Regions from separate parts of the Janthinobacterium sp. GL_088 genome, predicted to be linked through region 2. Evidence: predicted binding sites of a transcription regulator. Region 2 holds the regulator's gene; the other holds the start of a gene.
The links. Region 2 encodes FliA, which starts transcription of late flagellar genes. Its sites were predicted from a motif close to CTAAAGTTTNNNNNNNNNNNGCCGNTA; they were not measured.
Positions count from the first base shown of each region.

Region 1: a site for FliA is predicted at 8,977-9,003, ahead of AC3IQ7_RS07440 (flagellar protein FliT). Genes of this name have one in related genera too.

Region 1 covers NZ_CM174453.1:1,657,780-1,673,635, reverse strand. Annotated here, with positions in the region: gene AC3IQ7_RS07475 (MATE family efflux transporter) at 28-1,419, shown strand; gene AC3IQ7_RS07470 (PhzF family phenazine biosynthesis protein) at 1,441-2,280, shown strand; gene AC3IQ7_RS07465 (S9 family peptidase) at 2,494-4,704, shown strand; gene AC3IQ7_RS07460 (CsbD family protein) at 4,782-4,967, opposite strand; gene AC3IQ7_RS07455 (class I SAM-dependent methyltransferase) at 5,122-5,772, opposite strand; gene AC3IQ7_RS07450 (M13 family metallopeptidase) at 5,842-7,902, opposite strand; gene AC3IQ7_RS07445 (HDOD domain-containing protein) at 8,041-8,868, shown strand; gene AC3IQ7_RS07440 (flagellar protein FliT) at 9,047-9,343, shown strand; gene AC3IQ7_RS07435 (type IV pilus assembly protein FimV) at 9,758-10,885, opposite strand; gene fumC (class II fumarate hydratase) at 11,057-12,451, shown strand; gene AC3IQ7_RS07425 (RNA-binding S4 domain-containing protein) at 12,547-12,768, shown strand; gene AC3IQ7_RS07420 (hypothetical protein) at 12,893-13,177, shown strand; gene bufB (MNIO family bufferin maturase) at 13,182-14,804, opposite strand; gene AC3IQ7_RS07410 (BufA1 family periplasmic bufferin-type metallophore) at 14,822-15,124, opposite strand; gene AC3IQ7_RS07405 (YjfB family protein) at 15,389-15,589, opposite strand; gene mobB (molybdopterin-guanine dinucleotide biosynthesis protein B) at 15,647-15,856, opposite strand, start outside.
Region 2 covers NZ_CM174453.1:5,363,553-5,379,408, reverse strand. Annotated here, with positions in the region: gene AC3IQ7_RS24015 (fumarylacetoacetate hydrolase family protein) at 1-678, shown strand, start outside; gene flhB (flagellar biosynthesis protein FlhB) at 818-2,011, shown strand; gene flhA (flagellar biosynthesis protein FlhA) at 2,008-4,104, shown strand; gene flhF (flagellar biosynthesis GTPase FlhF) at 4,374-5,702, shown strand; gene AC3IQ7_RS23995 (MinD/ParA family ATP-binding protein) at 5,695-6,558, shown strand; gene AC3IQ7_RS23990 (RNA polymerase sigma factor FliA) at 6,604-7,335, shown strand; gene AC3IQ7_RS23985 (flagellar motor protein) at 7,317-8,063, shown strand; gene motD (flagellar motor protein MotD) at 8,069-8,845, shown strand; gene AC3IQ7_RS23975 (translation initiation factor Sui1) at 8,895-9,257, shown strand; gene AC3IQ7_RS23970 (hypothetical protein) at 9,331-10,176, shown strand; gene AC3IQ7_RS23965 (flagella synthesis protein FlgN) at 10,195-10,662, opposite strand; gene flgM (flagellar biosynthesis anti-sigma factor FlgM) at 10,671-10,979, opposite strand; gene flgA (flagellar basal body P-ring formation chaperone FlgA) at 11,091-11,786, opposite strand; gene flgB (flagellar basal body rod protein FlgB) at 11,978-12,430, shown strand; gene flgC (flagellar basal body rod protein FlgC) at 12,433-12,834, shown strand; gene AC3IQ7_RS23940 (flagellar hook assembly protein FlgD) at 12,850-13,548, shown strand; gene AC3IQ7_RS23935 (flagellar hook protein FlgE) at 13,602-15,149, shown strand; gene AC3IQ7_RS23930 (flagellar basal body rod protein FlgF) at 15,207-15,856, shown strand, end outside.

The sequences.
Region 1 (15,856 bases), 2.8 Mb from region 2:
TCTTGTGTTTAGTCAAGCTTGCCGCCCATGCCACACACTACCTCGTTCACCCTGCCCGCCGTCCGTACTGAAATTTCTTCACTGTGGAAGCTGGCCTGGCCTATCCTGATCGGCCAGCTGGCCACCGTCGGCATGGGCGCGGCCGACGTGGCAATGACGGGTCATACGAATCCCGAGGAACTGGCGGCCGTCTCGCTGGGCGCGGCCATCTGGTCCATCGTGCTCGTCACCGTGAGCGGCATCATGATGGCGATCAATACTTTGGTGGCGCATGAGATCGGCGCCGCGCGCCACGACAAGGTGCCGCACATCGTGCGCCAGTCGCTGTGGAAGGCGCTGCTCGTGGGCCTGGTGGCTTGCCTGCTGACGAACATGGCGGCGCTGGTATTCGACCACCTGATGCTGGAACCCGCCGTGGCATCCAAGGCCAAGCTGTTCGTGCACATCATCAGCTGCGCGCTGCCGCCGTTCGCCGCTTACCGCGCGCTGTACGGCTACAGCACCAGCATCAACCAGACCAAGCCCGTGATGGTGATCGCGCTGGCCGCGCTGGGCCTCAATATCCTCGTCAACTACCTGCTGATCTACGGCCACTGGGGCATGCCGAAGATGGGCGGCGTGGGCTGCGCCGTGGCCACTACCTGCTGCGTGTGGATGATGCTGCTGGCCATGCTGGCCTGGATCAAAATCGCGCCTGCCTACCGCGCCACGTATCCGTTCACGCACTGGGAAGGGCCGCAGTTGTCGTCCATCGGCCCCATGCTGCGCCTGGGCCTGCCCATCGGCGTGACCTACTTTGCCGAAGTGAGCGCGTTTGGCGTCATCAGCCTGCTGGTGGCGCGCTTCGGCGTGATCCAGGTGTCGGCGCACCAGATCGCCCTGAATTTCTCGTCCGTCGTCTTCATGGTGCCGCTCACCTTCGGCATCGCGCTGGTCACGCGCGTGGGCCATGCCGTGGGCGAAGCCAATTTGCGCAAGGCCCGCTTCATTTCATGGGTAGGCGTGGCCATGTCGCTGACGGCGGCCATCGTCTCGGCCACCGTCATCACCGTCTTCCGCCACCAGATCGCGCAAGCCTATACGTCCGATCCGCAAGTGCAGGCCCTGTGCGCGCAGCTGCTGCTGTTCGCCGCCCTGTTCCAGCTGTCCGACGCGACGCAGGTCGCCACGTCCTGCGCCATCCGCGGCTACAAGGTGACGCGCCAGCCGATGCTGATCCAGCTGCTGGCCTTCTGGGGCTTCTCGCTGCCGATCGGCTATGTGCTGGGTCTCGCGCCGGCAGGCTTCCCCTGGTCGCCGGCAGAACCGATGGCCGCCGCCGGCTTCTGGATCGGCCTCGTCACGGGCCTGACGGTGGCGGCCGTGCTGCTGACCTGGTATTTGAACCGGCTGTCGCTGCAGCGCCTGCACGCCGCCTGACCCTCCTGCAAGGAAACCGCCATGACGAAACAACGCCCCTTCAGGCAAGTCGATGTCTTCAGCAGCGTGCCGTTCCAGGGCAATCCGCTGGCGGTGGTGCTCGACGCCGACGGCCTGGATGACGCGCAGATGCAGGCCATTGCGCGCTGGACCGGCCTGTCGGAAACCACCTTCGTGCTGGCGCCGCGCGCCCCCGCCGCCGACTACCGCGTGCGGATCTTTTCGCCCGAGACGGAATTCCCGTTTGCCGGCCACCCGACTCTGGGCACGGCGCACGCCCTGCTCGATGCGGGTCTGCAGCCGAAAGGCGCGCGCATCGTGCAGGAATGCGGCGTCGGCCTGGTGCAGATCGAGCGGCATGCGGGCGGCGTGCTGGCGTTCCAGGCGCCGCCCTGCACGACGCGTGCGCTCGCCCCGGATCTGCTACCGCTGCTGCAAACAGCGCTGGGCGGCACGCCCGCCGCTGCCGGCAGCGTTGTCGACATGGGCATCCGCTGGCTATGCGTGCCGCTGGCAAGCGCCGCCGCCTGCCTGGCCGTGCGTGCCGAGATTACCGCACTGACGGCATTGCTGGCCACCTCCGGGGGCGACGGCCTGGCGCTGTATGGCCCGCACGGCGCGGATGGGCCAAGCGATTACGAAGTGCGCGCGCTGCTCAGCGAGCATGGCGCGCTGGTGGAAGACCCCGTCACGGGCAGCGCCAACGCCTGCATCGCGCAGCTGCTGGCGGGTGCCGACTACACCGTCCGCCAAGGCACCTGCCTGCAGCGCGACGGCCGCGTGTCCATCCATTTCCGCGATGGCCAGGCCTGGATAGGCGGCGCGTGCCTGACCGTGATCGCAGGGTCGATATTAGCCTGAACTGTGTAAAGCGCCATCGAATGGGCGGCTATCGGATATTTCCAGCGAAGGAAATACGGCCAGCGCGCCCATATTCCGTGGCCGGGGCTATCGCATAAAGAGGCACGCTCTGGTATCGTCTTACGCTTAGGCAATGTTTATGCAACGCTTATGCAATGCTCAAGCGCGCCTTTGCATGCAGTGCCCTTCATCCTTCCAACTACCGAGACATCCATGCGTTTTATTCTTTGTTTTCTGGCCGCGATGGCCAGCGTTCCCGCATCGGCTGAAAAGCTGACCCTGGAGCGCATTCACGCCGATCCGGCGCTGGCCGGCCCCGGCGTGCGCTACCTGAAGGTCTCGCCCGATGGCGAGCGCGTCACGTTCCTGCGCGGCCGCGCGGACAACCAGTTCCAGCTCGACCTGTGGGAATTCAAGCTGAAGGACAAGAGCACGCACCGCCTGATCGACTCGAAGGCGCTGGTGCCGAATGAAACGATTTCGCCCGAAGAGCAGGCGCGCCGCGAACGCGAGCGCACGGCCAGCCTGAACGGCATTCTCAGCTACAGCTGGTCGCCCGATGGCAAGCAGCTGCTGGTGCCGCTGGCCGGCAACCTGTACCTGGTCGACGCGGCCCACCCGGACAAGGCGCGCCTGGTCGCCAAGGGCAATGTGCTGGATCCGAAAATTTCGCCGAAAGGCCGCTATGTCTCGTTTGTGCGCGATCAAAACATCTATGTGATCGATCTCAAGACGGACAAGGAACGCCAGTTGACGACCGATGGCAAGGGCGCCATCCGCAACGGCGAAGCCGAATTCGTGGCGCAGGAAGAAATGGGGCAGCGCACCGGCTACTACTGGGCCCCCGACGATTCCGCCATCGCCTATAAGCGCTATGACGAAGCGCCCGTGCCCGTCGTGCGCCGCTTCGAAATCTTCGCCGACCGTACGGACGTCGTCGAGCAGCGCTACCCGGCTGCCGGCGACCCGAACGTGCTGGTGCAGCTGCTGATCGTCTCGCCGGAAACGGGCGCGCAGCGCCAGGTGGACCTGGGCACGAACCCCGACATCTACCTGGTGCGCGCCGACTGGAGCGCGGACAGCAAGTCTCTCGTCTACCAGCGCCAGTCGCGCGACCAGAAGACCCTCGACCTGGTGGCCGTCGATGCAAGCACGTTGGCGCAGCGCACCCTGCTGACGGAAACGTCGACAACCTGGGTCAGCATCCATGACGACCTGCGCTTCCTGTCGAACGGCACCTTCCTCTGGTCGTCCGAGCGCACGGGCCGCAACCATTTGTACCTGTACGACATGAGCGGCAAGCTGCTGCACCCGGTCACTTCCGGCGCATGGGGCATCGACAGCGTGCTGGCCGTGAACCAGAAGACGGGTAAAGTGTTCGTCGCGTCGAACCGCGACGCCGTCATCGACAAGCAGACCTACGCCCTGGCCCTCGATGGCAGCACGGCCGACAAGCCGCAGCGCGTAACGAAGGCCGATGGCTGGCACGACACGACGTTCTCGCGCAATGGCGAAGTCTTCGTCGACACGTACTCCGACCCGGCCACGCCGCCGCAAGTGAGCATCCGCCGCCCGGACGGCACCATGGTGGGCTGGCTGGAAGAAAATGCGCTGAACGCCAGCCACCCGTACGCCAAGTACAAGGCGGACCACCTGCCGACGGAATACGGCACCCTGAAGGCCAACGATGGCCAGACGCTGTATTACTCCATCGTCAAGCCGTCGAACTTCGACGCAAATAAGCGCTATCCTGTCTACCTGTCGACGTATGGCGGTCCGCACTCGCAGCACGTGGCGCGCCGCTGGGGCAACAACTTCGACCAGTACATGGCGCAGCAGGGCTTTGTCGTCTTCCGCCTCGATAACCGGGGTTCGTCGCGCCGCGAGCGCGCGTTCACGGACGCCATCTATCACAACCTGGGCGCGGCCGAAGTGGCGGACCAGCTGGTGGGCATCGACTGGCTGGGCAAGCAAAGCTTCGTCGATGCGAAACGCATCGGCGTGTTCGGCTGGAGCTACGGCGGCTTCATGACCCTGCGTCTGCTGTCGGCTGCGTCCGACAAGATCGCCATGGGTGTTTCCGTGGCACCCGTCACCGACTGGTCGCTGTACGACACCCACTACACGGAGCAATTCCTCGGCATGCCGAAGGAAAACGTGGATGGCTACAAGGCCAGCACCGTGTTCGCCCACCTCGACGGCCTGAAGTCGCCGCTGCTGCTGGTACACGGCATGGCCGACGATAACGTCTTGTTCAGCAACAGCACGCGACTGATCGACGCGCTCGTGAACCGTGGCGTGCAATTCGACCTGATGACGTATCCGGGCGCCAAGCACGGCATCTCGTCGCGCGCAGGCCAGCGCCACGTGTACAAGAAAATCGAAATGTTCTTCAAGCAGAACCTGATGAAGCCAGCACAGTAAGATTGCGCTGCATCAGATAAAAAACCGCCGCCTGTCTCGCGACAGGCGGCGGTTTTTTTACATTCTTGCTGCCAGAATTATGGCTTGCGAGTCACAGTTTCGACCGCATCTTTCACATCGCCAACTTTCTTCTGCACTTTGCCTTCGACCTGGTTTGCCAGGCCCTTGGCTTGCTGTTCTTCGCTGCCGACCAGTTTGCCAGCTTGTTCCTGGATTTTACCGCCGACTTCCTTCAGTTTACCTTCGACTTGATCTTTGTTCATGATGGATCCTCACTGTAGTTGGTACATCTGTTGTCCTGCCCCGAAGGGCCGGTACTGCGGCTCACACGCTGCTTGTTGCGTGTCGATGTGTCCATAGTACGCAGTGGGGATCAAAGGCTCTGTACGGTTCCTAACACAGCGCCGACATCATCAATTACGCCTGCGCGCCCTTGCGCCAGACCGTCGCCAGCCACGGCTGCTGGTCGCGCGGCAAGCCGGGCGGACGGTAATACTGCTCGATCAAGGTAAAACCGGCCGCCTGCACGTAAGCGGCCCAGGTCGCTTCGTCGTGATAGCTGCCGTAGCGGGCGCCATTCCAGCCTTCCTGGTTTTGCCCGCGCGGGTTCGAGCTGAACAGCACGCCACCGGGCTTCAGGCACGCGTACAAAGCGCGCAGCACGCCGGGCAAGGCGGCGCTGGGCACGTGGAACAGCACGGCATTGGCGAACACGCCGTCGAAGTGCCCTGCAGGCAAAGCGAGGTCGACAAAATCCTGCTGCCAGACAGTGCAGCCGCTGTAGGCGCGCGCCATCTCGACGAAGCGGGGACAGCCATCGACGCCCGTGGCGTGATGGCCCATGGCCGTGAACGCCTTCAGGTCGCGGCCAGGGCCGCAGCCGAGGTCGAGGATCGCCAGCGGCGCCGGCTTGCCGATGGCGGCCAGCAGTGCGCTGATATTCTGGCTGACGTCGTGGTCGCGCGTGCCTTCGAAAAACTGCTCGGCGCTGGCGTCGTAATGGGCCAGGGTGCGTTCGGTGATGGCGTGGATGGGGTCTTGCGGATATTGCGGTGGGGTCGGCTTCATGGCGCTCCTGTCATCGATGGGCGCATTTTACGCTGCCGACCGGCACCCCGGCCGGCAGCGTCAGCACTCTTACCAGACGCGCACGCGCTGTTCCGGCGCCAGGTACAACTGCTGCCCCGGCTTGACGTCGAAGGCCGGATACCAGGCGTCGAGGTTGCGCACGGTGGCGGCGCGGTATTGCGCCGGCGCATGGCCATCCGTGAGGATTTGCTGGCGCGCCGCCGCTTCGCGCGCCTTGCTGCGCCAGCTGACGCCATAGCCCGTGAAGAAATCGCGGTCCGCGCCCGCCTGCACCGGCTTGCCTTGCTGCGACAGGGTGAACGCGTCATGCGCGGCCGCCACGCCGGCCAGGTCCGCCAGGTTTTCACTCAGGGTCAGCTGGCCATTCACGGCCAGGTCGGGGAATGGCTTGTATGCCGCGAACTGCGCCACCAATTGCTTGGATGCCGTCTGGAAATGCGCCAGGTCGGCCGGCGTCCACCAGTCGCGCAACTTGCCCTGGGCGTCGAACTGGGCGCCCTGGTCGTCAAAACTGTGGCTGATTTCGTGGCCGATGGTGGCGCCGATGCCGCCATAGTTGGCCGCGTCGGATGCCTGCGGGTCGAAGAACGGCGGCTGCAGGATGGCGGCCGGGAAGTTCAGCGCATTTTGCAACGGCAAGTTGACGGCGTTGACCAGCTGGGCCGGCATGGCCCAGGCCTTGCGGTCGGGCGACTGGCCCAGCTTGGCCAGCTCCTGCCGGTAGTGGAACTGTTCCGCCCGCTGCACATTGCCAAGCGCGTCGCCGCGTACCACGCGCAAGCCCGCATAGCTGTCCCAGCGCTCCGGATAGCCCACGCCCACGTACAGGGTCTTGAGCTTTTCCTGCGCCTGCGCCTTGGTGGCCGGCGCCATCCAGTCCAGCTTGTCGATGCGGCGCGAGAAGGCGGCCACGATATTCGTCACCATGTCTTGCACGCGGGCTTTCGATTCCGGCGGGAAATAGCGCTCCACGTACAGCTTGCCAACGGCGTCGCTCAGGGCCGCATTCGTCGCGGCCAGTGCGCGCTTGCTGCGCGGCGACTGCTGCGGCGTGCCGCTCAGGGCGCTGCCATAGAAGGCGAAGCGCTGGTCGGCGGCCGCCTTCGGCAAGGTGGTGCTGAAATGGTTGATGGCGTGGAAGGCGAGGAAATCCTTCCACGTGGCCAGCGGCACGCTTGCCACCAGGGCCGCGCTGCCCGTCATGGCCGTCGGGTGCCAGACGATGAAATCCGTCTGCTGGCCCAGGCCGGCCGCCTGGAAGAAGGCTTTCCAGTCCAGGCCCGGCGCCTTGCTGGGGAAGTCGGCGGCGCGCCACGCGTTATTGCCCTTGGCGACATCGGCCGAATCCTCGCGGCTGGCGTGGCTGGCGGCAATTTTCTGCTCCAGCGCAAACACGCGCGCAGCGCGGGCCGGCGCATCGCTGTAGCCGGCCTGCTTGAGCATGGCCGCGATATGCGCCTGGTAGCCCGCGCGCAAGCCCTGCATGCGGGCGCTGTCGCCCTGGTAAAACGCGCGGTCAGGCAAGCCCAGCCCGCCCTGCAGCAGGTAGGCGACATTGCGCGTGGTGTCGTTCAAGTCTTGCGCCACCCACAGACCGAACAGGTTTTCCGTATAAAAATTGGTGGAATTGAGCGGGTCGACATCGGCGCGCAGGCTCTCGCCCAGCGCGCGGGCCAGCCCTGCCTGGTCGCGTATGCCATTGATCTTTGTCAACAAGGGCTTGATCGGCGCCCAGCCTTTCGCTTCGATAGCCGATTCATCCATCCAGGAACGGTAAAAATCGCTGACCTGGCGCGCGGAGGCATCCGCCTGCGGCGCCGCCGCCAGGCTTTCGACGAGGCCGATGATGCGCTCGTTGGTGGCGTTGGCGAGGATGGCGAACGAGCCCCAGCTGCTGCGGTCGGCGGGAATCTCCGTGCCGCGCAGCCAGTCGCCATTCACGTAATCATAGAAGTCGTCGCCGGGCAAGGCAGCGGAGACAGCCACATCGGCCGCCGCTGGCTGGGCATGCGCCTGGGCGGGCAAGCCGGCCAGCGAAACGCCGGCCAGGGCGAGGATGATGGCGGCCTGGACTGGCGTCCGGGACCAGGAAAAACGCAAACCGTGCATGGCGATCCTTTCAATGGAATAGTCAAAATCATAGCCTGTTTCCCATGAAAAAAGCGTCCCTGAACTTTTTTGCATACGGACAAAAAATCGGCCTATAGTTTCACGACCCCGCGCCGCGTGTACGCCAAGGAGATTGCCATGCAACTGGAAGCGCTGTTTCAGCAACCCCACGCCCTGCCTGCCGCCCCGAAGATCGTCGATGAACTGGTGCGCAGTTTCGACAACCCCGCCATTGCCACCGAAGACATCGCGCGCCAGCTGGGAGCGGATCCGGCCTTGAGCGCCAAGCTGCTGCGGCTGGCCAACTCGGCGTATTACCACGTCTCGCGCAGCATCGGCACGGTGGAAGACGCCGTGCTGATGCTCGGCTTTGTAACCGTGCGCACGCTTGTCATCAGCTCGGGCCTGGTCAGCGGCTACAAGGCCGTGCCAGGACTGAATCTGCCGCAATTCTGGCGCTACAGCCTGCACAGCGCCGTGTCGGCCCGCTGGATCGCCAGACAGACGGGCGACAACCAGGACCTGGCCTTCACCATCGGCATGATGCATGCGATCGGACAACTGGTGATCCATGCCGCCATGCCCGAGCAAGCCATGCAGCTCGACAAGATCGCCCCGCCGCTCGATGCGCGCCGGCTCGACGCGGAGCGGGTTTCTCTGGGCTATGACTATGCGCAGGTGGGCGCCGAACTGGCGCGCCGCTGGAAGTTCCCCCCTGCCTTTGCCGACGCCATCGCCGCCTTTCCCGATCCCTTGGCCAAGGCGCCCCTGAACCGCCAGGCCGCCATCATCCACCTGGCAGCCTGGCGCGCCCGTATTGATGAAAACGCGCTGAGCAATGAAGAAATCATCGCTTGCTACCCCAGCAACGTGGCTGAAGCGCTCGGTTTGCCACCCTCGGTTCTCGTGGACAAGATGCCGCCGCCTGCCGAACTGAGCGCAGGATTGGAAGAACTCGTCAAATAAATCCATCAGCGCCGGCATCGTCGGCCCAGCATCCATGCGGCTTGGCGGGCGATTTCGGCGGCCCGCCAAAACTATCCAAATTATTTTCACTTTTTTTTCAAAAACACCCTCAAGTTCCGGATAAGCACGCCGTTAATCTAGACAAGCGGTAATCCATTCACTAGTTACGGGTGTGCTCATGACCTCCAACGACGTTCTCTCGATGTATGAAAATATTGCAGGAATGACCAATAAAATGGTCGTGGCCGCACGTTCGAGCGACTGGAATGACTTGGATGCCCTGGAAAACCAGTGCGCCAGCGCCGCCAGCGCGACCATGACGGGCAAGGTGCCTGCCCTGGCCGGTGCCTCGCGCCTGCGCAAGATCGACTTGCTCAAGCAAATCCTGGCAAACGACCGCGAAATCCGCACCATTACGGAACCGTGGATGACGCAGCTGCCGAACGCCATGCAGGGCGCGCGCGCGCGCATGTAAGAAGTTACAGCACCAGAAACGACAAAAGCACCCGCGGGTGCTTTTTTTACATCTATTCCCCGGCAAGAAGCGCGGCAGTTGCGGCGCTCAGGAACAAGGAGGGGAAATTTGGAAGGCGAGCCCCAGGTATCTCCTGGCGTCGCCTCGCTGCCGGTTGCATCCGGCGTTCGCGAGCACATCGTCGGCATCGCGAACCGCTTCCAGACCCAGGCGTTTATGCAACGCTACACCTGTTTGCCGCGCCACACTATCGTTGGTGACTGCGCCAGGCTGGGGCTGTTTTGTCGTAGAGCAAGTCCACTGAATTAATCATATCACCATCTTTGAAAAATAGGCAATACGATAGACAAGCATTTTCCTATCTTTTTCAATATCTTTTTTTATATCAAATTACAGTACCGCCTTGCAGCACGCTTAACGCGAGAACGGCTCCGGCTCCGACTCGTCTGCCGCCCCCTCTTCCACCGCTTCCGTCAGCACGGGCACCTCCTTCTTCTTGCGGCGGAACGGCTTGCGCAGCAAGACCCAGTATTTCGACGGCGCACCCGGCCCTGCCGCCTGCCTGCGCTTGCGCACGACATACACGATGAGCGCCGTCAGCAACAGAAAGAGTAAGGTGCCGATACCGAGCCACAGCAAGCCGTTGCCGCCCGCCTTCTTTTCCTTCTCGACGGCTGGCGCCGCGTGCAGGGGCTTCGGCCTGGCATGCGGCACCGGCACCGGCGCCTCGGCCGGCGCGGCAGCCGGCGCAGCGGTGGCGGGCTGAGCCAGTGCTTTTTGCAAGGCGCCGATCTTGCCTTCCAATTCGCCGAGCTTGTCATTCAGGGCCGCGTTTTTCTCATCCAGCGCCACGCACGCTTGCGCCTGCCCGGCATCCGCCTGGGGTGCGCAGGCGGCCACGGGCGCCGTGGCACGGCGCAGCGGCTGCGCACGCAGCGCGGGAGCAGGCGGCTTGGGCGCGGCAGGCGGCGGCACGAAGACGCGCGCCGGGCGCACCAGGCCCTCGGCACGCGCGCGGGCCGCCAGCACGGCGGCATCAGGCGATGGCGCGCCGGCCACTGCACGTGGCAACGGCGCGGGGACAGGCATGGGTACCGGAACGGCGGGCCTGGCCGGTGCACTGACGGCAGCGGCAGCAGGCGGGGCCGGCGTCAGCCACAAGGTGCCCAGGCGCACGACGGCGCCTGGGCCATTACCCAGCAACAAATACAGATGCACATGGCCCGCCTGGATCGCTTGCCGGGTACTCACGCGCACATAGTGGCGCCCGCCGCGTTCCAGCGGGCTGATCGTCAAGGCTTGCAGGGCCGGATCCATGCCGATGCCGCCGCCGCGGTACACATCGGGCGAGGCCAGGCGCACTGCCACGCCATTGGCTTCCTCGGGCGCCAAGGCCGTCAGTTCGATCTCGGCCAGCAGGGGTTGGCCCATATGCGACAGCACGGCCATGTCACCCAGTTCGGCCGCCATGACAGGCGGCAAGGCCAGGCTGGCGGCGGCGCACGCGATCAGGGACCAACGGGGAGTAATGCTGCTCTGCATGGACTGATCGCTTTGATAACAAGATAAATAATGGGGACTCGCCTGTCTTTAACGGCAGGAAAACGCAAAAATATAGATGGGCCAAGACAAAATGATGCAATACAGCATCATCCTGTGCCTTTTTGGCGCCTGGAGTACACTCGATCCACCTCCATCGATGAAAGGGATGCCATGAGTAGCAGAATCGAACGCGACAGTTTCGGCCCGATCGACGTACCCGCCGACCGGCTGTGGGGAGCGCAAACGCAGCGCTCGCTTGAGCACTTCCATATCTCCACGGAAAAGATGCCGCCCGAACTGATCGCCGCCCTGGCCACCGTCAAGCGGGCGGCCGCCCACGTCAACCTGGACTTGGGCTTACTAGACGGCAAGAAGGCCGTTGCCATCACGCAGGCCGCCGACGAAGTGCTGGCCGGCAAGCACGACGCAGAATTTCCGCTGGCCGTCTGGCAGACGGGTTCTGGCACGCAAAGCAATATGAACATGAACGAAGTGCTGGCCAACCGCGGTTCCGAGCTGATCGGCGGATTGCGGGGAGAAGAGCGCCTGCTGCACCCGAACGACGACGTCAACCTGGGCCAGTCCTCGAACGATATATTTCCCACCGCAATCCACGTGGCCGCCGCCCTGGCCGTTGCCAACACGGTCTTGCCGCCGCTGCGCCAGCTGCGCGCCACGCTCGATGCGAAAGCCACGGAATTTGCCGACATCGTCAAGATCGGCCGCACCCATTTGCAGGATGCGACGCCGTTGACCCTGGGCCAGGAATTTTCCGGCTACGTGGCACAGCTGGACTTTGCCGAGCACATCATCACGGCATCGTTGCCGCCGCTGCTGCAACTGGCCGCCGGCGGCACGGCCGTGGGCACAGGTTTGAATGCCCACGTGGAATTTGCCGGCCGCATCGCGGCCGAGCTGGCGCGCCTGACGGGCCAGCCTTTCGAGACGGCCAGCAACAAGTTCGCCGCCCTGGCCGCCCACGACGCCCTGGTCGCCGCCCATGGCGCACTGAAAACCCTGGCCACGGCCCTGATGAAAATAGCCAACGACGTGCGCTGGATGGCGTCCGGCCCCCGTTCCGGCCTCGGTGAAATCACCATCCCCGAAAACGAGCCGGGCAGCTCCATCATGCCGGGCAAGGTCAATCCTACCCAGTGCGAAGCGCTGACCATGCTGTGCTGCCAGGTCTTCGGCAACGACGTCGCCATCACGGTGGGCGGCGCCTCGGGCAATTTCGAGCTGAACGTCTTCAAGCCATTGATTGCACACAACTTCCTGCAAAGCGCGCGCCTGCTGGGCGATGGCATGCGCAGCTTCGACGAGCATTGCGCGCACGGCATCGAACCGAACCGTGGTCGCATCGCCGACCTGATGGAGCGTTCCTTGATGCTGGTCACGGCGCTGGCGCCGCACATCGGCTACGACAAGGCGGCGCAAATCGCCAAGCAGGCCCAGCACGAAGGCACGACCTTGAAGGAAGCGGCGCTGGCCCTGGGCTTTGTGACGGAAGAGCAATTCGGTGCGTGGATCGTGCCCCTGGAGATGACGCGGCCCAACAAAAGCTGACTTCCACCCTGCATTGCTGGCGGCTTCAGGTAAACTATGAGTTAGTTGAGGTCGTCATCAAGTGTTGAAAACACATCATTGCAATAAGGGATACAATGCAAAAAGTAAGCTTTGATTTAACATCCGAGTTCGTCGAGCTGAACCAGCTGTTGAAGCTGGTCGGCCTGTGCGACAGCGGTGGCGCAGGCAAGGTCATGGTCGATAGCGGCGTGGTGAAGGTCGATGGCAAGAAGGAATTGCGCAAGACCGCCAAGATCCGCGCCGGCCAGGTCGTCAGCGTGGGCGATATCCGTATCACGGTCGTCGCTCCCGTGTGATGCCGGCATGGGGCGCGAAAGCGGCCCCATGCGTCCAGCCAGCACCGCTGCCAGCCGGCTGCCTGGATCAAGCTGCAACATGTCGTTATTGTCAGATAAATATCGATTGCAGAAGGGGAGCGCCATGGACCAGCCCGAACAAGGTACGCGCAGCCAGGAACGCCTGATCGGCGACTTGCGCCAGGTAATAGAAAACGCGGAAGAATTGCTGCGTAACACAGACAAATACACCAGCAGCCTGTACCAGAGCGCGCGCGCCAGGCTGGAACTGGCCCTCGTCGCGGCCACGGCCGAACTGGCCCGCTTTGAAGAGGAGCAAGTGACGCGCATGATGGACGCCACCCTGGCCGCGAATGCCCTGTACAGCGATCAGACGGGCGAAGCGCGCCTGCTGCGGGCCTTCGAATAAGCCGTCACGCCGTCAATACCGCATGCGCCAGCCACTGGCGCAAATGCGCGGCCAGGTCGAATGCCGGGTCCAGCTCGAATGCCGCATCGAGCGCGGCGCCAAACGTCTGGCCCTGCTGCAAGGCCAGCAAGGCTGCGTGCGCGGCCGCATCCAGTACCAGTACCTGCGCCTTCCAGCGCGTCCTGCATACCAGCGCATAGCTGTCCACCTGCATCTCCTGCGGAAACCTTCCCTTTCCCTCACCTTCCTGATGCGCCTGCCACAGGGCCGCCACTTGCCAGCTGGACGCCAGCAAGGCGCAAGCGGGATGCAAGCGGAAACGCCGCGCTTCCAGTTGATCGGGATGCAGGGCGGCCAGCGCCTCGGGCGCCAGGCCCTGCGCATCGGCCGCGTAATGCGCCAGGTGCACGGCCCATTCCAGGCGCGCCATGTCCGGCAGATACGGCAAGTCGGCCACAGGCGGAAAACTGGTCAGAAAATCGGCGAAACGGGCGCCAAACTCATTCAAATCCGCGCTATCCGACGGATACTGGCGGCCATACGCGCGTGCCAGGCCAGCAAAGAATGCCTCGCCCACCAGCGCCAGCACGACGGGATAGGCGTAGCCCAGGGTGCGGCGCCAGGTGGCACTCGCATTGCCGCGGTACAGTGAAAAACGCTGCGGCACCGATTCTCCCGCGAACGCTGGCAATGTGGCCTCAGCATCCAGCAAGGCCGTGGCAAATGCTTGCTGGCCGGCCGCCAGCGCGTCAAACGACACGGGCGGCGGCGGGGACGGCAGCATCGCTCCCTGCCATGGCGCTTGCGGCGCATGGCGCGCCAGCATGGCTTGCGCCTTGTCCGCTTCGCCCAGCAGGATATCGAGGGTGGGCAAATCCGTATCCCATTCGACCAGGGTAGGCATGGCGCCAAAGCGCTGCAAGGCGGCCGCATACAAATCCCAGACGGGCTCGGCCACGGCGGCGCCATGGTGGTCGATCACGGCATGCGGCGTCTGCAGGTGGCCCCCCAGGTGCAGCTCGCCCACGCTGCCCGGTGCAATGGACTGCATGGCCGTCAAGGCGTCTTCGCCGTGGTTGCACTGGTTCACATACAGATTATTGATATCGAGCAGCAGGCCACAGCCGCTGCGGCGCGCCAGCTCCGCCAGGAATTGCGCCTCGCTCATGGCATCGTCGGCAAAACGCAGGTAAGTGGAGACATTTTCCAGCAAGATCGGCCTTTTCAGCACATCCTGCACCCTCCCAACTCTTGCGCACAGCAAATCCAGGGCGGCGCCATTCAAGGCCAGCGGCAACAGATCATTGAGTTGCTGCTGCGCCACGGCGCCCCAGCTCAGGTGTTCCGACACGAGGGCCGGCTCGATGCGCTCGGCCACGGCGCGCACGCGCTGCAAATGGGCTTCGGAAAAGCCGCGCGCGGAACCCAAGCCCAGGCCCACGCCATGCAGGCTGATAGGGTAATCCTGGCGCAGGGCTTGCAGCATATGATTATCCCAGCCCGACGACTGCAGATAATTTTCAGTGTGCACTTCCAGCCAGCCCACCTTGGGACGGCGCGCCAGGAAGTCGCGGTAGTGCGCGGCGCGCAGGCCGACGCCGGCAAGCGCCTGGATGGGCGGCGGCATGGGCAGGCGGCGGACGCTTAGGGCTGCGTGGCCGGTTTTGCAGCCTTGCCGGCCTTGATGGGCTTGACGGAGCCGCCCGCCTGCTCGCACGTGCCCTTGGCAACATAAGTCCATTCGGTCGGCAGGTTGTCCGCCTCCGCCTGGCCCGCGCAGGAATGCGCGCCATCGGACGAGGCGCAATCGTTCTGCCCTGCCTTGGCCACGCCATAGCATTTTTCCTTGTCGCCAGGAGCGGGACCATCGTGCGCGGCCGCGTTGATGGCAGTGCCGGCACAGAGGCCCGCGAGGGCGGCGGCGATGAGAGCTTGGCGTTTGTTCATGGTGATTCCTCTTGCTTGGGTCAAAGTAATCGATAAGTCACGGCACGCCCCATGTTGCGCCATGGGGCAACGCGAGGTCATGGACGTCATTTTACTGAATCGGCCGCGCCATGGCGAACCATGGTCAATTAGTCAACTTACACAGGCGGGAAGGAAGGCGAAAAGGAAGCAAAAAGGCAGACAAAAACGCCTACTCGCCACCGTCGATGACGGTGGTGTGGGCGTAAGTAGTGCGAGCGCCAGGCTGGCGCCGCGGGACTGCGCTCAGGCGGTCGTGTTGATGCGGCTGCCGAGGTGAGCCGGCAGGCTGGGCGCCGACTGTACCGGTGGCAACGCCGCCAGCAAGGCCGTGGCAGTCGAGCTTTGGATATCCTGGGCTTTTTTCAGGACAGTCAAGCCGACGGCTTGCCGCGTGCCTGTCTCCGCCATCGTGGTTGACAGTTGAGCAATGCTTCCGACGTCCATACGTTTCTCCAATGAGGTTCTACCCTTGTTAACGGATGCCGCCGGCAAACCTTTAGCTTATTTTTCCTGCTTATTTTCCAACTGCAGCAGCAGCCAGGCCAGCACGTGCTCGCGCGCATTCAAGTCCAGCCATTGCACGCCCTCGCGCAAATCGGCCGGCGCCGGGCTGTCGGACGCCACGGCGATCACATGCGGGTCATGCGGATATAGGGGTGCCTGCCCCACTTCCGGGCGGAACACTTCCAGCTTGGGGATGGGGTCCGTCTT
Region 2 (15,856 bases):
CGCGAGGCGCCACGGCTGTATCAGGGCGCCAGCGACGATTTCCTCGGCGCCCATGACGACATCACCCTGGCGCACGAGCAGTGGGGCATCGATTACGAGGCAGGCATCGCCGCCATCACGGACGACGTGGCCATGGGTTCCACGCCCGACCAGGCGCACCTGAATATCAAGCTGTTGATGCTGGTCAACGACATCACCTTGCGCAACCTGGCGCCCGACGAGCAAGCCAGTGGCTACGGCTTCCTGCAGGCGAAACCGGCCATGGCCTGCTCGCCTGTGGCCATCACGCCGGACGAGCTGGGCGACGCCTGGCGCGGCGGCAAGGTGCATTACGCCCTGCGCTGCAGCCTGAACGGCAAGTTGACGGGCCAGCCCCACGCGGGCGCCGACATGGCCTTCAATTATCCGCAATTGCTCGCCCATCTGTGCCAGACGCGCAACGCGCGCGCCGGCAGCGTGGTCAGCGCGGGCGGGGTCGCCAACAAGGAAGTCAAGAAGGGATTTTCAAGCATCGTTGAGCGACGTAACCAGGAGATGATCGCCGATGGCATCGCCAGCACGCCATTCCTGTTGTTTGGTGATGTGGTCCGGCTGGAAATGCTCGGTGATGACGGTAAATCCTTGTTTGGCGCCATCGAGCAGACCGTGAAGCAGGCGGAAGCGAGGAAGTCCCGCTAAGGTTACTTGAGAGTAAAGGAAATGCAGGGGATTTGCCCCCCTGTTCCGCCGATGGCAAGCAGGCACTTGACTCGATAATGCTCCATGCCCAGTCCGTATTGCGCCTAGCCAGGCTGCAGGACTTCACCGGAGTTGATTGATGTCGGAAGACAGCGACGCAGAAAAGACCGAAGCCGCGTCACCGAAGCGCCTCGAGCAGGCGCGTGAGGAAGGCGACGTTCCGCGATCGCGTGAAGTGGCAACGTTCACTGTGTTGATGGCGTCCGGCTGCTGCCTGTGGTTTGCCGGCGACGCCATCGTGCGGCGGCTGACGGCTGTCATGGTTTCCGGCCTGACCCTGGATCGCGAGCAGATCCTCAATCCCGACGCGATGATGTTGCGCATCGGCTACGACGTGGGCTCCGTCTTGCTGACTTGCCTGCCGTACGCGCTGGCCATCATGCTCGTGGCCCTGGCCTCGCCCGTGCTGGTGGGCGGCTGGCTGTTTAGTTCCAAGGCGTTCACCCCCAATTTTGGCAAGCTCAACCCGATTCGTGGCCTGGGCAATATGTTTTCGAAGAATGCGCTGGTGGAATTGCTCAAGGCCATCGCCAAGACCCTCGTCGTCGGCGTCGTCGCCTGGATGGTGATGCAGCATCAAAAGGATGCCGTGCTGGGCTTGTCGGTGGAATCCCTGCGCGCCGGCTCGGCTCATCTGATCAGCCTGCTGATCACGGCCTTTTTGCTGATCGTCGGCGCGCTGGGCCTGATCGCCGCCATTGACGGTCCATACCAGATGTGGCATTACGCCAACAAGATGAAAATGTCCTTGCAGGAAGTCAAGCAAGAGTCGAAAGAATCGGACGGCAATCCGCAGATCAAGGCGAAGATACGCCAGATGCAGCATGAAATGTCGCGCCGCCGCATGATGGCCGACGTGCCGACGGCCGACGTGGTGGTGACCAATCCTACCCACTACGCGGTGGCCTTGAAATATGGCGAGAATTCGCGTGGCGCGCCGCAGGTGGTGGCCAAGGGCATCGACGAGGTGGCGGCGAAGATCCGCGAACTGGCCGGCGAGCACAAGGTCGCCATCCTGGAAGCGCCGGCCCTGGCGCGCGCGCTGTACAAGCATACGGACATCGGCGACGAGATTCCCGAAGCGCTGTATGGCGCCGTGGCCGAAGTGCTGGCCTATGTGTTCCAGCTGCGCAGCTATGGCAAGGGCCAGGGCGAGCGTCCCGACAAGCCGAAGAAACTCGACGTGCCGCCCGAGCTCGACCCGCAGAATCCCGCATCACAGACACCGCCCGCAACTGGCGCAGCAGACAAGAATAAAGGAAGTACACCATGAACGGCCTGAGAATGCCAGCCTGGCTCAGTGGAATGGGTGGCAACGCCAGCAAGGGCATCGCCGCGCCTATCATCATCATCATGCTGCTGGCGATGATGGTGCTGCCGCTGCCGGCCTTCATCCTCGACATCTTCTTCAGTTTTAATATCGCGCTGTCCATCATCGTGCTGCTGACGGCGCTGTACACGGTCAAGCCGCTCGACTTCATGGCCTTCCCGACCATTTTGCTCGTGTCGACCATGCTGCGCCTGTCGCTGAACGTGGCGTCCACGCGCGTGGTGCTGACGGAAGGCCATACGGGCGCCGACGCGGCCGGTAAAGTGATTGAAGCGTTCGGTCACTTCTTGATCGGCGGCAACTACACGGTCGGTATCGTGGTTTTCATTATTTTGACGATCATCAACTTTACCGTCGTGACCAAGGGCGCGGGCCGTATCGCCGAGGTGGGCGCCCGCTTCGCGCTGGACGCGATGCCCGGTAAACAGATGGCCATCGATGCCGACCTGAACGCCGGCCTGATCGGCGAAGACGAAGCGCGCCGCCGCCGCACGGAAGTGGCGCAGGAAGCGGAATTCTATGGCGCCATGGACGGTGCCAGCAAATACGTGCGCGGCGACGCCATCGCCGGCATCATGGTCACCGTCATCAATATCGTCGGCGGCTTGCTGGTGGGCTTGCTGCAGCACGACATGGGCTTTGCCGATGCGCTCAAGAACTACACCCTGCTGGCCATCGGTGACGGCCTGGTGGCGCAGATTCCTTCGCTGATCATTTCCACGGCGGCCGGTATCGTCGTCTCGCGCGTGGCCAGCGAACAGGACATCGGCACCCAGCTGGTAGGGCAATTGTTTGCGAAACCGCAAGTGCTATATATTACCGCCGGCATCATCGGCGGCATGGGCTTGATTCCCGGCATGCCGAACATGGTCTTCATCCTGCTGGCGTCGCTGCTGGCCGGTTCCGCCTATCTGATCAGCAAAAAACGCACGCAGGAAAAAGAGGCGGCCGAAAAGCCGGCCGAAGTGCCGCAGGCAACCGTGGCGCCCGAGCAGGAAGAAGCCAGCTGGCAAGACATCATGCCCGTCGATACCCTGGGCCTGGAAGTGGGCTACCGTTTGATTCCCCTGGTCGACAAGACGCAGGGCGGCGAATTGCTCAAACGCATCAAGGGCATCCGCAAGAAATTTGCCCAGGAAGTGGGCTTCCTGGCGCCGCCCGTGCATATCCGCGACAACCTGGAATTGAAACCGTCCGCCTACCGCATCACCCTCAAGGGCGTGGAAGTGGGCGTGGGCGAAGCGTTCAACGGCCAGTTCCTGGCGATCAACCCCGGCATGGCCAGCGGCACCTTGCCGGGCGTGGCCACCAACGACCCCGCCTTCGGCTTGCCCGCCACCTGGATCGACGCCAGCTTGCGCGACCAGGCCCAATCGATGGGCTACACGGTGGTCGATGCGGGCACCGTGGTGGCCACGCACCTGAATCACCTGATCACCTCGCACGCTTCCGAGCTGCTGGGCCGCGCGGAAGTGCAGTCGCTGCTCGACCACCTGGGCAAGGATGCCCCGCGCCTGGTGGAAGATCTGGTGCCGAAGATGCTGTCGCTGTCGACCTTGCAAAAGGTGCTGCAGAACCTGCTGGCCGAGGGCGTGCACATCCGCGACATGCGCAGCATCATCGAAACCCTGGCCGAGCATACGGTCAGCACGCAAGACCCGAATGAACTGACGGCGCTGGTGCGCGTGGCCCTGGGCCGCGCCATCGTGCAGCAATTGTTCCCCGGCTCGGCCGAACTGTCCGTGATGACCCTGGACAGCCGCCTGGAGCGGCTGCTGATGCAAGCGATGGGCAATGGCGGCGATGGCGCCGGCATCGAGCCGGGCCTGGCCGACACCATCGCGCACCAGGCGGGCCTGGCTGCCCAGCAACAGGAAGCGCTGGGCCTGACGCCGGTGCTGCTGGTGCCGGCGCCGCTGCGCGCCCTGCTGTCGCGCTTCCTGCGCCGCGCCTTGCCGCAGCTCAAAGTGCTGTCGCATGCGGAAGTGCCGGAAACCAAGACGATCCGCGTCACGGCCCTGGTGGGCGCGCAGTAGTTGCGTTAAGCGGCACGTAGGGGCGGTCCCGGCGGGATCGACCCTCGATCCTTGCTTTTGGTCAAATAAACATCAATTTCCTCCCGGCAAACTGAATAACGGGTACTTTCCCGTCCTGTTCCTTCGATCATTTCCTGTAAGCATCGCTAATAATGGAAACTGTCCGGGTGATCTGTGTCCATGTGGAAGACAGCACTCAAGCAACAGGAGTCGACGATGGTCACACAGTTCAGCCAATATTGCGCCACCCCCGCCTTGGGAGGCCGGTCATGAATGTGAAGAAATTTACGGGCGCCTCGTCGCGCGATGCGCTGCGCAAGGTGCGCGAAGCGCTGGGCCCCGACGCCGTGATCCTGTCGAACCGCCAGGCCGATGGCGTGGTGGAAATCCTCGCGCTGGCCAATGACGATGCCGCTTCGCTGGCGTCGCCGCCGGCCGCCTCCGAAATGGCCCAGCCCCGTCCCCAGTTGCAGACCCAGTTCGCCACGCCGCAGCGTCCTGCCGCCCCGGCCCAGCGCCCGGCCGCGCCACGTCCTGCCGCGCCGCGCCAGGCTGCCTCCGAGCCAGTGGACATGGCCCGCATGCAGCAGATGATGGCCAGCGCGCTGGCGCACGTCAAGGAAAACGCCGCCGCCGAAATGAGCGGCATGATGAATGAAATCCGCGCCATGCGCGGCATGATGGAAACCCAGCTGGCGGAAATCTCGTGGGGTTCGACGCAGCAGCGCGAGCCGCAAAAAGCCGTGGTGCTGCGCGAAATGCTGGCGGCCGGCTTCTCGGCCAGCCTGGCGCGCTATCTGATCGACAAGCTGCCGGCCGGCCTCGATGGCGCGCAAAGCATGCGCTGGATCAAGACGGTCCTGAGCCGCAACCTCAATACTGTGGCCAATGAAGACGCCATGCTGGAGCAGGGCGGCGTGTTTGCCCTGGTCGGCCCGACCGGCGTCGGCAAGACCACCAGCACGGCCAAGCTGGCGGCCCGCTGCGTGATGCGCCACGGCCCGGAAAAGCTGGCCCTGATCACCACGGATGCCTATCGTATCGGCGCGCACGAACAGCTGCGCATCTACGGCAAGATCCTCGGCGTGATGGTGCATTCGGTGAAGGACGAGGCGGACTTGCGCATCGCCCTGAAGGAATTGAAGAACAAGCACACGGTGCTGATCGACACGGTGGGCGTGAGCCAGCGCGACCAGATGGTGACGGAACAGGTGGCCATGCTGTCGGGCGCCGGCGCCGACGTGAAACGTTTGTTGTGCCTCAATTCCACGGCGACGCAGGAAACGTTGAACGAAGTGGTGCGCGCCTACCAGGGCAGCGGCCTGGCCGGCTGCATCATGACCAAGCTCGATGAAGCGGCCTCGATCGGCAACGTGCTCGACGTGGTGATCCGCCAGAAGCTGAACCTGTTTTATGTGTCGAACGGCCAGCGCGTGCCGGAAGACCTGTACCTGGCCGACCGCGGCTACCTGATCGACCGCGCCTTCAAGCTCAAGCGCGACTCGGCGGCGACGCAGTTTTCCGATGCCGAACTGCCGCTGCTGATGGCGCAGGCGGCCGCCCGCAACAATGAAGCGCGCGGGGTGCACCTTGGCTAATTTCGATTTCGACCAGGCCGAAGGCTTGCGCCGCATGCTGGCCGGCCCGCAGCCGCGCGTCATGACGTTCCTGTCGGCCACGCCGCAGGACGACAAGGGCGCCATGCTGGTCAACCTGGGCGCTTCGCTCGTCTACGGCGGCAATGACGTGCTGCTGCTCGACGCCAGCGGCGGCAGCGATGGCGTGGCTGCGCGCCTGGGCCTGGCGCACGGCGCCAGCCTGCGCGACGTGGCGCGCCAGCAGTGCGGCTTGAACCAGGTCATCCACCAGGTGCCGCAAGGCTTCGGCGTGGCCAGCCTGGGCGCGCGTAACCATTTGATGGACAGCATGGACTATGCGGGCGAGGACGAATTGCGCCGCCTGGGCAAGACTTTCGACGTGCTGGCGCGCCAGAGCGGCATCGTGCTGGTTGACGGCGTCGTGGCAGACGAGGGCGCCTGTTTCCCCGTGCCCTTGATGGCCTCGTCCGATATCGTCGTGCAAGTGTCGACCAGCGCCACCTCGATCAAGGCGGCGTACTGCCTGATCAAGCGCCTGAGCCAGGAACTGGGACGCCGTCCCTTCGGCATTCTCGTCACCGGCGCTTCCGAATCCGAGGCAAAAGTGGTATACGATAATATGGCGCAGGCGGCGAGCCGCTACCTGGCCGTGAAGCTGACCTCGATGGGTTCGGTGCCTGCCGATGAATATCTGCACCGCGCGGCGCGCCTGGGCCGCAGCGTGGTCGATGCGTTTCCGCTGGCGGGCGCGTCGGTGGCGTTTCGCGGACTGGCCGAGCGGCTGGCCCGTTCGGCGGCGCCGGTGCTGGGTGGCACCTTGTACCAGACGGGGAGCACGCACCAGTTCAGCGCCTGAATCGAACCGTAGCACCAGATAAGATGAGAAAACAATAAGCAGCCTATGTACACGGTCAAAGGGAAATCGAACAAGGACTATTTGCTGACGGAGCACATTCCGCTGGTGAAGCGTCTGGCGCACCATATGAAGGCGAAATTGCCGCCTTCGGTCGAGGTCGATGACCTGATCCAGGCCGGCATGATCGGTCTGCTCGATGCCATCAGCCGCTATGAAGAGACGCATGGCGCGCAGTTCGAGACGTATGCCGTGCTGCGCATCCGCGGCGCCATGCTCGACGAATTGCGCACCAGCGACTGGCTGCCGCGCAGCATGCGCCAGAACATGCGCAAGATCGAAGAGGCGATGAGCACCTTGCAGCAGCGCCTCGGCCACCCGCCGACGGAGTCGGAAGTGGCGAAACTGCTGAAAATGTCGCTGGCCGACTACCAGGAAATGCTGGGCGACGGCGGCGGCCACCAGCTTGTGTACTACGAAGACTTTCATGACCCGGACGGCAATGACAGCTTCCTCGACCGCCACTGCGTGGACGAGGACAGCGACCCCTTGCGTTCCCTGCTCGATACCGATTTCCGGCAATCCGTGATCGATGCCATCGACGCGCTGCCGCCACGCGAGAAAATACTCATGGGCCTGTACTACGAAGAAGAGCTGAACCTGAAGGAGATCGGCGCGGTGATGGGCGTGTCGGAATCGCGCGTCTCGCAGCTGCATACCCAGGCCGTCGCGCGCCTGCGCGCAACCTTGAGGGAGCTGGCGTGGACTGGTCCAGCGTAATCGGGCTGGCGCTGGCGCTGGCGGGCCTGTTGGTCGGCCAGGCACTGGAAGGCGGCAAGATGGCCTCCCTGCTGCAGCCGGCCGCCTTTGCCATCGTCATCGTCGGCACCTTCGGCGCCGTGCTGCTGCAAACGCGGCTGCGCACTTTTGTGCGTGGCCTGGAAATGTTGCGCTGGGTCTTCCTGCCGCCGTCCGACACGCGCGCCGCGCTGGCGCGCGACATCGGGCAATGGAGTCTGACGGCGCGCCGCGACGGCCCGCTGGCGCTGGAGCGCCTGATGGAAAACACGGCCGACCGCTTCAACGCCAAGGGTTTGCGCATGATCGTCGACGGCATCGCGCCCGACAAGCTGCGCCAGCTGCTCGACGTGGAAATTTCCGCCTACGAAATGGCCGAGCGCCAGGCCGTCAAGGTGTGGGAATCGGCGGCCGGCTATTCGCCCACCATCGGCATCCTGGGCGCCGTGCTGGGCTTGATCCACGTCATGGAAAACCTCACCGACCCGAGCAAGCTGGGCAGCGGCATCGCCGTGGCGTTTGTCTCGACGATTTATGGCGTGGGCCTGGCCAACCTGCTGTTCCTGCCGGTGGCGAATAAACTCAAGGCCATTGTTTCGCGCCGGGTGCTGCAATACGAAATCACGGCCGCCGTGCTGTACGACATCGCCACGGGCGACCATACGCGCATCATCGAAGAGCGCGTGTCCAGCCTCTTGCACGAGCATTGACCATGATGCGGCGCGCGCGCAGGAAGTATGACGAGGAACCGGACAACCAGGACCGCTGGCTGATCTCGTACGCCGACTTCATCACCCTGCTGTTCGCCTTTTTCGTCGTGATGTATGCGATTTCGCAAGTCAACGAAGGTAAATACCGCGTCTTCCAGAACGCCATCGGCCAGGCCTTCAGCCTGGAAAAGGGCGCGCCGCCCATCATCATGGAAGCGCCACAGGCCATCCCGCTGCCGAACCCCGCCCTGAAACGCCGCACGGAAGCCATCCGCCGCGAACGCGAACACATGACGCGCCTGGCGCAGGACCTGACGTCGACCCTGGCGCCGCTGGTGAAGGAGGGCAAGGTGCGCGTCACGCAGACGAGCCGCGGCGTGAGCGTGGAAATCAATGCCAGCGTGCTGTTCGACCCGGGCGCGGCGCGGCTGACGACGGAGTCGGACCAGGCCTTGCGCGCCGTGGCCGTGCTGCTCAAGGACGACACGCACGACGTGCAGGTGGAAGGGCATACGGACGTGCAGCCGATCAGCAATTCCAATTTTGCCTCGAACTGGGAATTGTCGGCCGCGCGCGCCAGCGCCGTGGTGCGCCTGTTCATCGCCAGCGGCGTCAAGGCTTCGCGCCTGACGGCCGTGGGCCACGCCGACAATATTCCCGTGGCGCCCAACGAAACGGCGGAAGGGCGCGCGCGTAACCGCCGGGTCGCCGTGACGATTTTGTCGGGCATCCCCGAAACGGTGACGGAAGTGCCGACGGCGCCGGTGGCACCAGCCAATTGAACGCCGCCGCTTGGTACAATCGCGGCCTTCTCTCTTTTATCTCTTCCTCATGAAAAGCAGCTCCCTGGGCGGTCTCGTCTATTCCACCGAAACGGGCCGTATGTGTCCCGCCTGCCGACAGCCGCTGGCGCAATGCGCGTGCAAGGCGCAAGCCAAGGCGGCGCCCTCCGGAGACGGCGTGGTGCGCGTGTCGCGCCAGACCAAGGGCCGCGGCGGCAAGAGCGTCACCGTGGTAAAAGGCTTGGCGCTGGACGCCATTGCGCTGGCCCTGCTGGGCAAGCAGTTGCGCACGCAGTGCGGTTCGGGCGGCACGGTCAAGGATGGCGTGATCGAAGTGCAGGGCGACCATGTGGACACCATCCTGGCCGCGCTGGCCAAACTGGGCCACCAGGCGAAAAAGGCCGGCGGCTGAGAGTGCACAGGCGTGCGGCCCGCTGCCGCGCGCCTGTGGTAACGTGCGCTTCCCATCCACGCGCATCCTCACCATGAACGTCAAATTCACCAGCATCGCCATCGCCGCCGCCATCGCGGCAGTGCTGGCGCTCGTGTACTGGCCAGCACCCGACGGCGGCGCGCCGGAATCTGTGGCCAGCGCTGCGCCGGGGCGCAGCCTGGAATCGTATTTGAGTATCGATGCTTCCGTCCCTGCGGCTGAAATGCCCGTTGTCGTTTCCCTGGCGCAACGGCTCGAACGCCTGGGCGCCAGCGGCAGGGCGGAAGACGCGTATGCGGCCTTCAACCTGATCGACGACTGCATCGTCTTCCAGCGCGAAAGCCGCTTGCCGGGGATGGAATTCGAGCTGGGGCGCGAGATGACGGCGGAAGAAAAAGCCGCCCAGCAGCAGCTGTGCGGGGGCCTGACGCAGCGCCAGCGCGAGGATCGCCTCGGCTACCTGGCCACCGCCGCGCAAGGCGGCGTGCCCGGTGCGGCCACCCTGTTCCTGTCGGAAGGGCCGTTCGGCGACCGCAGCGCGCTGCGCAACCGTCCCGACGATCCGCTGGTGCAGGCGTGGAAGCGGCAAGCCATCGCCCAGCTGACGGCGCAGGCGGACGAGGCGGAACTGAGCAGCGTGTCGACGCTGATGATGGCCTACCTGCGCGATGGCGAGGTGGTGCGGAAGGATGCGTCGCAGGCGTATGGCTACCTGCTGGCCCTGCGCCAGGTCTACGACGATATCCTGGCGCCCGGCGTCGCCAATCCGTATCAGGATGAGTACTGGCACTGGCTGCAGGCCGAACTGACGCCGGAGCAGCAAGCGGCCGCCAGCGCCAGGGCGCAAGCCATCGTGGCGAAATATCGCCAGCACGCGGGGCGTCCCGCGCACGGTTGAACTGGTCAATAAGGGAAACTAGCCGATGACGACGCGCCGGCTGGCCGTGTTGGTCGTTGGCTGGCCACTGGGGCCGTAGAAATTGCCGCTTTGGGCCGGGGGGCGCATGGCGTTCAGGGCACCTTGCGTATGTACCATGTGCTTGTTGACGAGCAGGCTGTTCAGGCGGTTCTGTTCCTTGGCTTCGCGCGTCGTCTCGAGCAGGGCTTTCCACAGGGGCGCCGCTTCGGCTTCATTGGCGCCGACCAGCCAGTCTTCCATGCCCGCTTCGGCGGCCATGAAGCCGGCTGCCGCCAGCGCCTGGTGGCGTTGCGCCGCCAGCTGGCTCAATTGTCCTACGAGTGCCGTCTTGCGTACGGTGAGCTCCGTGATTGCATCGATGTCAGCCGCAACCAGATGCCGCTGTTCTTCTTTCATCAATGCCAGCAATGTGGTCATGAGCTGTTGCTCGTCGCGCAGGCTGGAAAACGGAGTCACTGATTGCATGAGGGAACCTATCTATTTCGTGAGTGCAGCAAGTCCTTGACCGTGTCGAGGAGCCCGTCCGCCACTTTTTCTGAGTTGACCTGGAACTGGCCGTCGGCGATCGCCAGCTTGATGCGTTCGACTTTTTTCGTGTCGAACACGGCGCCGCTGCCGGCAGTTGCACTGGCCGCCAATGCCTGTCCTTGCGGCGACAGGCGTACATTGTCCGACGTTGTCGGTGTTGCCTGGGCTTTCTCGGCATTCCGGGCGCCGGAGGTACTCGCGGGCGCCACCGGCAGGCCGGGATTGCTTTTAATGGTGTTGTCGGTAATTTTCACAGCGTGATCCTCGTCTGGTCGAAGTCAAAAAACTCCGGGATATGTGTCATTATCGGCACCTTCTTCCGAAACTTTAGTGCGCCAGACCACAATATCGCTGTCCATCCGTGTTTAGAACGCCACCTCCACCATGCCGCCAGCCCGCGCCACGCCGCTGATCTGCTGGCCGCTCTGCGTGCGTACCTGCACCGTCTGGCCATCGCCGGCACTGCCGATGGCGCGTCCTTCTGATGCCACCTGGAAACCGTTGCCACTCGAAACGACGCGCACCAGCTGGCCCTGCATCACCACCGGCTTGCGGCGCAGGGTGTCGAGGCGCATCGGCGTGCCTGGCGGTAAGGAAATATTCGTGCTGGCGCCCACCACTTGCGCCATGTCGGTAGCGATGCCTGCCGGCAATGCGGCCAGGTCGCCCTGCATCGTCACCAGCTGGCTGGCGTCGATGGCTTGTCCCTGCGCCAGCGGCACGGCGCTGGCCACGTAGTCGCCCACGACAGCCACGTTCGCTTGCAAATAAATGGTCCAGCTGGAGGGCGCCGTGCAGCGTACGCCGACGGTGGTCTTGCCCCAGGCGCGCGCGCCCGGCGCCATGAATGCTTGCGGCGCGGGGCAGGCGGCCAGGTTCAGGCGCGGATCGACGGCGCCGACGGTGATGGTCACCTTGCCCGGCAAACCGTTGCTTTGCACCTGCAGGAACTGTTCCACGCTGTTGCGCAGCGCTTCCGGCGTTTGCCGGCCGGCGTTTTGCGCCTGGGCCAGCAGTGGCAGGGCGGCAAAAGCAAAGAAGAAAGCAAGCGGTGTTTTCATGGTGATAGGCCTCTGGAATACTGCCATGATAGTGCACGCCGCCCCGTTCGAAGCGCCGATTAAGGGGTAAAAGTATGGTCTGATCCGGCGATGGTCTTGCTGGTGGGCGCCGTACTATGTTTCCTGTCATCACTATACCGCCATCCTTCCGCCATCTCGGGCGCCAGTGGCAGATCTTTCCGGAGCCTGACATGATATGGAAACTCGACGATTACATGCGCTTCAACGAGACGGCGCTGAGCCTGCGCTCGACGCGCCAGGAATTGCTCGCCTCGAACATCGCCAATGCCGACACGCCCAACTACAAGGCGCGCGATGTCGATTTCGCCGCCGCGCTGAAGGGCGCGATGGCGCGCAAGGACGGCGTGCCGCCTGCGCTGAAGGGCACGGCGCCGCAGCATTTGCCGGGCAAGGGCGTGGCCGCATCTGCGGGCGCAGCCGGTGGCGGCAAGGTCGAGACCCTGGCCGACGGCACGCCGTTGCTGTACCGCGCGCCGGCCCAGGGCGCCGTCGATGGCAATACGGTCGACATGGATCTCGAGCGCAATGCGTTTGCCGATAACGCCATCCGCTACGAGGCGGCCGTGACGTTCCTCAACTCGCAGATCAAGGGCATGCTGACGGCCATCCAGGGAGGACAATAATCATGTCGCTATTTAATATCTTCAATGTTTCCGGTTCGGCCATGAGCGCCCAGGCGCAGCGCCTGAACACGGTGGCCAGCAATCTGGCCAATGCCGACAGCGCCACCAGCGCCACGGGCGAAGCCTACCGCGCCAAGCAGGTGGTGTTTGAAGCCGTGCCCATGGCCAATGGCGCCACGGCCGTCAAGGTGCAGAAGGTGATCGAAGATCCGTCGCCGATGAAGCTGGTCTACGACCCGAAGAATCCGCTGGCCGACGAGAAGGGCTACGTCACCATGCCCAACGTGAATACGGTCGACGAGATGGTCAACATGCTGTCGGCTTCGCGTTCGTACCAGACCAACGTGGAAACCATGAACGCGGCCAAATCGCTGCTCCTGAAAACCCTCACCCTCGGCCAATAAGGCTGACTGACCAATATGGCAACCATCGATACCAGCACCTCCAAAGTCACCGACCTGATGGCGACGATGAATCCGAAGAAGACCACGGCCGAGAAAGGCAGCGTCGAGGAAGAAACGAACAAATTCCTGACCCTGCTGGTGACCCAGCTGCAAAACCAGGATCCGATGAACCCGCTGGACAATGCACAGCTGACGAGCCAGCTGGCCCAGCTGTCCACGGTGACGGGCGTCAACAAGCTCAATACCACCCTGGAAACGCTCAAAACCAGCTACCAGCAGGCCGAATCGATGCAGGCGGCCAATATCATCGGCCACGGCGTGCTGACGGCAGGCAAGAGCATCAACTTGAGCAAGAGCGCGGCCCTGCTGGGCGTGGACTTGGCGACTCCGGCCGACAAGGTCAAGGTCATCATCTACAACAGCACGGGCAAGGAAGTCCATTCCATCGACCTGGGCCCGCAGGACGCGGGTACTTTGCCGCTGGGCTGGAACGGTTCCACCGCCGAGCTCGACAAGGATGGCAAGAACATCGTGCTGCCGGATGGCGCCTACACCTTTTCGGTGGAAGCCACGCGCGGCGGCGCCAAGCTGACCGATGCCGCGGCGCTGATGTTTGGCTCGGTCGCCAGCGTGTCGACGGGCGCGGGTGGCGTGAAATTGAACGTGCCGGGCGTGGGCAGTATCACCATGGCCGATGTGAAACAGATTTTGTAAGCCGCTTCCCCTTAGCGTGACCCTCTACCCCTAATTTCTACCAGGAGAACACAATGTCTTTCCAACAAGGCCTGAGCGGCTTGAACGGCGCCGCCAAATCGCTGGACGTCATCGGTAACAACATCGCCAACTCGGCCACCGTGGGTTTCAAGCAATCGCAGGCGCAGTTTGCCGACATCTATGCCAACTCGCTGTATGGCGTGGGCGGCAACCAGCCCGGCATCGGCGTGTCCGTGTCACAAGTGGCGCAGCTGTTCAACCAGGGTAACCTGGAGAGCTCGTCCAATCCGCTCGACATCGCCATCAATGGCGGCGGTTTCTTCCGCACCAGCGTGAACGGCGCCATCCAGTATTCGCGCAACGGCCAGTTCCAGGTCGACAAGAGCGGCTTCATCATCAATGCGCAGAAAGCCCAGCTGACCGGCTATCCGGCCGATGCGAACGGCAAGATCCTGGCCGGCGCCACCGTGCCGCTGCAGATCGACCCGTCCGACATGGCGCCGCAGGCGACCACCAAGGTCGATACCCAGATTAATCTCGATTCCAAATCGGCCATGCCGACCGTGGTGCCGTTCACCGTGGGCGAGCAAAAGTCGTGGACCCAGCAATTCCCTGTGCCGGTTTTCGACTCGCTGGGCAATGCGCACACCATGTCCAATTTCTATGTCAAGACGGGCACCAATACATGGGATGTCTACTCGGCCACTGACGGCAAGGAAATCACCAGCGCGAAAGTGGCGTCCGCAGCGCAGACCGATGCCGCCTCGGTGGCTGCGCGTGCCACCTACCAGGCCGCCGTCACGGCCGTGCCGCTGGTACCGGCGGCTATCACGGCTGCCGCCGTCGCCTATGGCAATGCGGCCGGCGCCGCAGTGCGCGCCGCCGCGGTGCTGGCCGGCGCCAGCACCGCCCAGTTGAATGCCATCAGCGCCACCTATGGCAGCGCCGTGCCCAACGGCGTCAATTCCAGCCTGACGCCAGACCAGATCGACGCCAATATCTCCTCGGTGACGGAGGTGCCCGCCGTGAAGTCGGCTTCGCTGGTGTTCAACAGCGTCGGCAACCTGGACAAGGCAGCCATGCTGGGCCTGACGCCGCCGCAAACCTTGCCGGTGACGGTGAACCTGCCCGTCTTCCCTGCCACAGGCGCGAACGCCAACCTGGCGATCAAGGTCGACTTCACCAATTCCACCCAGCTCAGTTCGTCCACCAGCGAAAAGCGGACCGTGGCCGATGGCTACGCGGCCGGCCAGCTGAGCCGTTTCGTCGTGGGTTCCGATGGCGTGATCCAGGGGCAGTACAACAATGGCAAGACGCGCGACCTGGGCCAGGTGGTATTGACCAAGTTTGCCAATCCGAATGGCCTCGAACCGCTGGGTAACAATGCCTGGGCGGAAAGCTCGGTCTCGGGCAGTCCCATGACGGGTTCGCCAAGCTCGGGCGGTCTGGGCGACCTGCGCGCGTCGGCCGTCGAAGTGTCGAACGTCGACCTGACGGCGGAACTGGTCAACATGATCACGGCCCAGCGCGCCTACCAGGCGAATGCGCAGACCATCAAGACGCAGGATTCCGTTTTACAAACCTTAGTCAACCTCCGCTAATAAGTTGACCGGGGGCGCATGCCCCCGATTTTATTGTTGGTTTGGGAGAAATAGAAAATGGACCGTCTCATTTACACCGCCGGCTCGGGCGCCAAGCACATCCTCGACAAGCAGGCGACCACGGCGAACAACCTGGCGAACGCCACCAGTACGGGTTTCCGTGCCCAGCTCGACTCGTTCCGCGCCGTGCCCGTGGTGGCCGACGGCATGATGCCAACGCGCACCTTTGTTGTCGATTCGACGGTCGGTTCCGATTTCACGCAAGGTCCGATGCAGCACACGGGCCGCGCGCTCGACGTGGCCGTGGAAAACGGCGGCTGGATCGCGGTGCAGTCGGCCGACGGTTCCGAAGCCTACACGCGCAACGGCGCCCTGAAGCTCAATGAAAACGGCATGCTGCAAACGCAGGGCGGGCTGATGGTGCAGGGCGATACGGGCCCCATGGCGATTCCACCCGGCGTGACGGTAGCGATTGCCAGCGACGGCACGGTGGGCACGATTTCCACGGACGTGCCGCCGGGCCCGTCGACGGTGCTCGGGCGCATCAAGCTGGTCAATCCGCCCGAGCAGCAACTGGTGCGCGGCGACGACGGCCTGTTCCGCCTGAAGGATGGCACGGTGGCGCAGGCCGACCAGGCCGTCAAGCTGACCACCGGTGCCCTGGAGGGCAGCAATGTCAGCCCCGTCGACTCCATGGTCAGCATGAT